2 regions of the Luteimonas viscosa genome follow, and region 2 is predicted to be linked to the other one. Evidence: predicted binding sites of a transcription regulator. Region 2 holds the regulator's gene; the other holds the start of a gene.
The links. Region 2 encodes FliA, which starts transcription of late flagellar genes. Its sites were predicted from a motif close to TAAAGTTTNNCNNNCNNNGGCCGATAA; they were not measured.

Region 1 (3,406 bases), 1.3 Mb from region 2:
TTGCGGCCATCGCGCTTGGCGCCGTAGAGCGCCTCGTCGGCCGCCCGCAGCAGCGCGTCGGCACTGGCGAACTGGTCGCTGCCGCCCTGGCAGGCCAGTCCCGCGGAAAAGGTGATGTACAGGGGAACGCCGTCGATCAGCGCCATCGGCGTGCGCGAGATCTCCGCCAGGATCCGCTCGAGCGTGACGCGCGCCGCAGCGGCGTCGCAATTGCCGAGCACGATCAGGAATTCCTCGCCGCCGTAGCGCGCGAGCAGGTCGCTCTGCCGCAGCTGCGCGGCAAGGCAGCGGGTGAACTCCTGCAGCACCTGGTCGCCGACCAGGTGCCCGTGGCGATCGTTGATGCGCTTGAAGTCGTCGAGATCGATGAAGGCGATCGACAGCGGCCGGTCGTGGCGCAGCGCTTCCTCGAACTCGCGCTCCAGCACCTCCTCCAGCTGCAGGCGGTTGTAGGCGCCGGTGAGCGGGTCGCGCCGCACCTGTTCGGAGAGGTCGCGCGTCCTGGCCTTGAGCACGTCGATCTCGCGCCTGGCGTCGGCGGCGTTGCGGATCTCGATCAGGTTGCGCACCACCATCAGTTCCTGCACCCGGCCATGGAGCGCGCGAAGCTCGCGCGGATGTTCCAGGCGCACCTCGAACAGGGCCTCCAGCTCCGGTGCCGATGCCGACATGCGTTCGAGCAGGCGGGCGGTCTCCAGCCCGGTCAGCCCGGTGCGACGCTCCAGCTCGGTGGCGATCGCCCGCAGTTGCTCCGGGGTGCCCGCCCGCAACCAGAGGTCCGCGAGCAGGCCGGAGCCCGCGACGCATGCGAGTTCGGGATCGCCCTCGTAGTGCCCGCATTCGTGGCGGGCGACGATCCGCTGCAGGTAGGCGGGCAGGTTCCAGCGCGCCGCCAGCCAGGCGCCGACCTCGGCGTGGTCGCTGCCGAACAGTTCGCGTTCGCGCTCCAGCGACAGGATGCTGGCGGGTACGTTGCCGATCTCGGCGTAGCGGTCCGGCAGGACCTGCATCAGGGCCAGCGCCCCGATATCCTGCAGCAGGCCGCCGAGCATCAGTTCTTCCAGTTGCTCCAGCCCGGCCCGCTCGGCGAGCAGGCGGCTGGCCATGGCGCTCAGCACGCTCCGGCGCCAGAAGTGCTCCCGCGCCGCCGCGACCTGGCCACCTCCGCGCATCGCGGCCGCCAGCGAGAACCCGAGCGCGAGAGTGATCGCCGCGTTCAGGCCGAGCAGGGCGAGCGCCCGCGAGACCGTCGCGGCCGGGCGCCTGGTGGCGCTGGCGAACAGCGGCGAGTTGGCGATGCGCAGGATCCTGGCGCTGAGCGCGGGATCGTGGTTGATCACCTCGGCGGTGGCGGCCAGGTGGGCGGCAGGATCCTGGGCAAGCGCGATGACCCGCAAGGCCACACCCGGCGGGCTCGGCAGGTCGCCGCAGCGGTCGAGCAGGATTTCGAACTCCGGGTGCATCGAACTGCGGGCTCCATGAGGGTATGGCCGACCGCCTGGGCGTTGCGCAGGCGGGGGTGGGCGCCTTCGTTATCGGCCGATGGTCGCGCAGCTGTAGCGGGCGCGCAGGCCCGGGGGGACTCCCCGCAGGCGGCCCGCGCGCCGCGGTCGTTCAGCCGATCAGCGCCCACTCGATTCCGGTGCCTCGACGCCGGCCGCCTTCCCCGGGCGAGGCCGCTGGGGGCCCGGCGCCACGCTCTGCCGTTGGCCGGAATGGCGACGACACCAGCAGCGATGGGTGGCCCGGGAGCTGCGGAGCGGGCGCATTGTCCTCACACCCGGAGGCGTACTATCGCGTCGATGCCGTCCTCCGCGGTCGGCAGAGGGGTTCCGTGGACAGTCAGGATGACAGGATCGCTCTTGCCGTGGCGCAGCGTGCCGGCGAGAGTGCGGACGCGGCGCGGATCGCAGAGGCGATCGGGGAGATCTGGGATCGGATCGATGTCGCGCTGGCGCCGATCATCGGACAGCGTGGCGTGGCTGCGCTCTACAGGCGCAGCCTGTATCTCGCCGCCGCGGCCCATTCCTGGCTCGCGCTGCAGGAAGACCCGCAGGCGCCACCGGACCTCGTGGCCCTGAAGTCGTCGATCGCGCGCCAGCCTCCCCCCGAGGCCGCGGCCGGCGGCGTCGCCCTGCTGCAGGCCTTCCACACCCTCCTGACCAGCCTGGTCGGTCCTTCGCTCACCCTGCGCTTGCTCGACGCCGTGTGGACGCCACCTTCCCCCACCAGCGGCTCGTCCGCCCAGGATCCATCGCCATGACCTCTGTCACCATCAACCGCCTGGCTACCGGCGTGCCGGGCCTGGACGACGTGCTGGGCGGAGGCCTGCCGGAATACTCGTTCAACCTCATCGCCGGTCCCCCGGGCAGCGGCAAGACCACGCTGGCGCACCAGATGATGTTCGCGCTGGCGACGCCGCAGCGTCCGGCACTGTATTTCACGGTACTCGGCGAGCCGCCGCTGAAGATGCTGCGTTACCAGCAGCAGTTCGCGTACTTCGACAGCGCCGCGATCAACCAGTCCATCCGCATGATCAACCTTTCGGAGGAAACCGGTGCGGGCGATCTCGACCGGGTCCTGCAACGCATCGTCGAGGCGATGGAGACGCACGCGCCGGCGCTGGTGTTCGTCGATTCGTTCCGCTCCGTGGTGCTCGCCAGCGGATCCGCCGGCACCGGGCACAACCAGTTGCAGCAGTTCGTGCAGCAGCTCGGCATGCTGATGACCAGCTGGCAGGCCACGACCTTCCTGATCGGCGAATACTTCACCGAGACCGGTCCCAACCCGATCTTCACCATCGCCGACGGGCTGATCTGGCTGCGCCAGAGCGTCGAGCGCAACTCGATGGTGCGCAAGATGGAGATCATGAAGATGCGTGGACAGCCGACGCTGCCGGGGCTGCACACCTTCCGCATCGGGGAAAGCGGCATCAAGGTGTTCGCGCCGGCGCGGGTTTCGGTGGACGCGATCGACAACCTTCCGGCACGGGACGACGTGCGCCTGCGGATGGGCGTGCCGCGCCTGGACGAGATGCTCGGCGGCGGCCTGCCCCGCGGCTACTCGCTGCTGGTGGCCGGGCCCTCGGGCTCGGGCAAGAGCATCCTCGCCGCCTCGTTCTTGGCCGAGGGCGTGCGCGCCGGCGAGGCGGGCGTCATCGCTGTGTTCGAGCAGCGCCCGGACCACCTGCGCAACCGACAGCTGGCCGACCTGATCGCGGCCGACCAGGTCGGCCTGGTGGACACCCGTGCGCCCGACCTGTCGATCGACGAGATCGTGCTGCTGATCCTGGACGAGGTGCGCCGGCGCAAGGCCAGTCGCGTGGTCGTCGATTCGCTCTCGGGGTTCGAGCTCGCGGTGGCGCCGACCTTCCGCCACGACTTCCGCGAGAACCTCTCGCGCATGG
Region 2 (3,406 bases):
ATCGCGCCCGCGACGTCGCCCTGGTCACCACCGACTGCGAGCGCGCCGGCGCCCGCGAACAGTTGCAGGCCCATGGCCGCCGCCTCGGCATCACCGTGTGCGAGGCCGAAGGGCCCGAACGCCTCCAGGACACGCTGGCGCAGCTGGTCGACTACCCGTTGGTGCTGGTCGACACCACCGGCCACGCGCCGCGCGACCGCGCCGTGTTCAGCCAGATCCTGTGGCTGCGTGCCGCGCGCAAGGTGCGCAGCCTGCTGGTGCTGCCCGCCAATGCCCACCCCTACGACCTCGGCGAGGTGATCCGCCGCTACCGCCCGGCCAAGCCGGAAGGCGTGGTGCTGACCAAGCTCGACGAAACCGGGCGCCTCGGCTCGGCGCTCTCGGTCCTGGCCCGCCATGGCCTGGGACTTGCCTACACCACCCAGGGCCAGCAGGTGCCGTCGGACCTCGACGCCGCCGATGCCACCCGCCTCGTCCAGTCACTGGAGAAAACCCGCCGTGCTGCCGATAACCCCCTCGCCACCGAGGATCGCCATGCAGTCGCCTGACCCCCACCTGCCCCACGCCCTGTCCAGCGGCCCGGAAGGCGCCGACGCGCCCGCGGGCCCGGTCCGGGTGATCGCCGTCGCCAGTGGCAAGGGCGGCGTCGGCAAGACCTCGGTCTCGGTCAACCTCGCCACCGCCCTGGTCAACGCCGGCCAGCGCACGCTGCTGCTGGACACCGACCTGGGCCTGGCCAACGTCGACGTGATGCTGGGCCTGACGCCCACCTTCACCCTGGCCGACGTGTTCGCCGACCGCTGCGAGCTGCGCGACACGGTGATCGAATGCCCCAACGGGCTGATGATCGTCCCCGCCGCGTCGGGCAAGCGCCACATGACCGAACTCCAGCCCAGCCAGCACGTGGGCCTGGTGCATGCGTTCTCCGAACTCGACCTGGACCTGGACGTGATGGTGGTCGACAACGCCGCCGGCATCGCCGACGGCGTGCTGACCTTCTGCCAGGCCGCGCAGGACGTGATCGTGGTGGTCTGCGACGAGCCGGCCTCGGTCACCGACGCCTACGCCCTGATCAAGGTGCTCAGCCGCGAGCGCGGCGTCAGCCGGGTGCAGGTGCTGGCCAACCAGGTGCAGGACCATCGCGAAGGCAAGCAGCTGTTCGAGAAGCTCGAGCGCGTCAGCGCGCGCTTCCTCGACGTCACCCTCAACTACCTCGGCGCGATCCCGCGCGACGAATGGCTGCGTCGCGCGGTGCAGCGCCAGGAAGCGGTGGTCGACGTGTTCCCGTCGGCGCCCTCTTCGGTCGCGTTCCGCGACATCGCCCGGCGTTCGCGCCAGTGGCAGTCGCCCAGCGGCGCGCGCGGACACGTCGAGTTCTTCCTCGAACGCCTGGTCGCCCCGGCGGCGACGCGGGGGGCCGCGGCATGAACGCCACCGCCACCGCGCAGTACCGCGCCAACCAGCAGGGCAGCGCCGCCGAAGTCGTCGAGAAGCACGGCGAACTGGTGCGACGCATCGCCCACCACCTCGCCGCGCGCCTGCCGGCGAGCGTGGAGATCGACGACCTGATCCAGGCCGGCATGCTCGGCCTGATCGACGCCGCGCGCAATTTCCAGTCCGACCAGGGCGCGGCGTTCGAGACCTACGCCTCGATCCGCATCCGCGGCGCGATGATCGACGAGATCCGCCGCGGCGACTGGGTGCCGCGCTCGGTCCACCGGCGCTACCGCGACATCGTCGCCGCCACCCGCGCGATCGAGCAGAGCACCGGCCAGGCCGCCACCGCGCAGCAGGTCGCCGCCGCGCTGGGCGTGTCGCTGGACGAATACCACGGCATGGTCGAGAACGCCGCGCGCGGGCAGCTGGTGAGCCTGGACGCGCACATGGACGAACACGATGGCGAGCCGCGGCTGGCCCGCCACGCCAGCGCCACGCCCGAACGCGAGTTCGAGCAGGGCGCGTTCCGCGACGCGCTGGCCGAAGCCATCGACGGCCTACCCGAACGCGAGCGCCTGGTGCTGTCGCTGTACTACGAACAGGAACTCAACCTGCGCGAGATCGGCGCGGTGCTCGGCGTCAGCGAATCGCGCGCCTGCCAGATCCATGGCCAGGCCGCGGTGCGGCTGCGCGCGCGGCTCGCCGACTGGCGCCGCGACGGCGGCGACGAAGACGACGACGACTACCTGCCCTGAGCGCAGCGACGCGCAACCACACACACGCAACCCGAAAGAGGTCCGCATGGACAAGAACATCCGCATCCTGATCGTCGACGACTTCTCGACCATGCGTCGCATCGTCAAGAACCTGCTCAACGACCTGGGCTTCTTCAACACCACCGAGGCCGACGACGGCAGCACCGCCCTGATCGAGCTGCGCAAGGGTCCGTTCGACCTGGTGATCACCGACTGGAACATGCCCGGCATGCCCGGCATCGACCTGCTCAAGGCGATCCGCGCCGACGCCGCGCTGGCGAAGACGCCGGTGCTGCTGGTGACCGCCGAGGCCAAGCGCGAGCAGATCATCGAGGCCGCGCAGGCGGGCGTGAACGGCTACGTGATCAAGCCGTTCACCGCCGCCACCCTCGGCGACAAGCTCGGCAAGGTGTTCGAGCGCCTCGGGGCCGCGGCGTGAGCGCGGCGCCCGCCGCCATCGCGCCGGGCGCCGGTGCGATCGATGAGCGCGCCGCGCTGATCGAGTGCCTGCATGCCGCGCTCGCGGCGCTCGAGGACCAGGACGACCAGGCCTGGCGCAGCAACGTCGACGAGCTCATCCAGTGGCGCACGCAGCCGCTGGTGCAGGGGCTGGTCAAGCTCGCGCGCGAGCTCGAGCAGGCGCTCGGCACCGGCACCGGCGGCGGTTCGCTGCCCGAGGCCTGCCTGCGCCTGGAGCACGTGGTCAAGGTCAGCGAGGAGGCCAGCCACCACACCCTGGACCTGATCCAGGAGTGCCGGATCCTGCTCGGCACCCTGCCCACCACCGATGCCGATGCCGAAGCGGCCACGGTTTCGGCGGTGCGCGCGCGGCTGTCCGAGATGACCGCGGCCCAGGGCTACCAGGACCTCACCGGACAGATCATCCGCCGCGTGGTGGAGCTGGTGCGTACCGTGCACGAAGGCCTGGGCGAATACGCGCCGGGCGCCGACCGCCCGCTGCAGCTCTCCAGCCACGGCTACGGCCCCTCGATCCAGGGGCTGGACGCGCCGGCCGCGACCCAGGACGACGCCAACCACCTGCTCTCGTCGCTGGGCCTGTAGGGTCATGTCGTCCGTCGCCTCCGACATCTGCGCCGACTTCCTGGTCGAGGTCGGCGAGATCCTCGACCAGCTCGGCGAGCAGATGGTCGCGCTCGAGCGCGCGCCCGCCGACCGCGAGTGCCTGAACGCGGTGTTCCGCGGCTTCCACACCA

Region 1: a site for FliA is predicted at 1,533-1,559, ahead of FZO89_RS14580 (GGDEF domain-containing protein). Genes of this name have one in related genera too.

The regions. Positions count from the first base shown of each region.
Region 1 covers NZ_VTFT01000001.1:3,289,625-3,293,030, forward strand. Annotated here, with positions in the region: gene FZO89_RS14580 (GGDEF domain-containing protein) at 1-1,463, opposite strand, end outside; gene FZO89_RS14585 (hypothetical protein) at 1,868-2,263, shown strand; gene FZO89_RS14590 (ATPase domain-containing protein) at 2,260-3,406, shown strand, end outside.
Region 2 covers NZ_VTFT01000001.1:1,959,071-1,962,476, forward strand. Annotated here, with positions in the region: gene FZO89_RS08645 (flagellar biosynthesis protein FlhF) at 1-548, shown strand, start outside; gene FZO89_RS08650 (MinD/ParA family protein) at 460-1,428, shown strand; gene FZO89_RS08655 (RNA polymerase sigma factor FliA) at 1,425-2,192, shown strand; gene cheY (chemotaxis response regulator CheY) at 2,239-2,631, shown strand; gene FZO89_RS08665 (protein phosphatase CheZ) at 2,628-3,254, shown strand; gene FZO89_RS08670 (chemotaxis protein CheA) at 3,259-3,406, shown strand, end outside.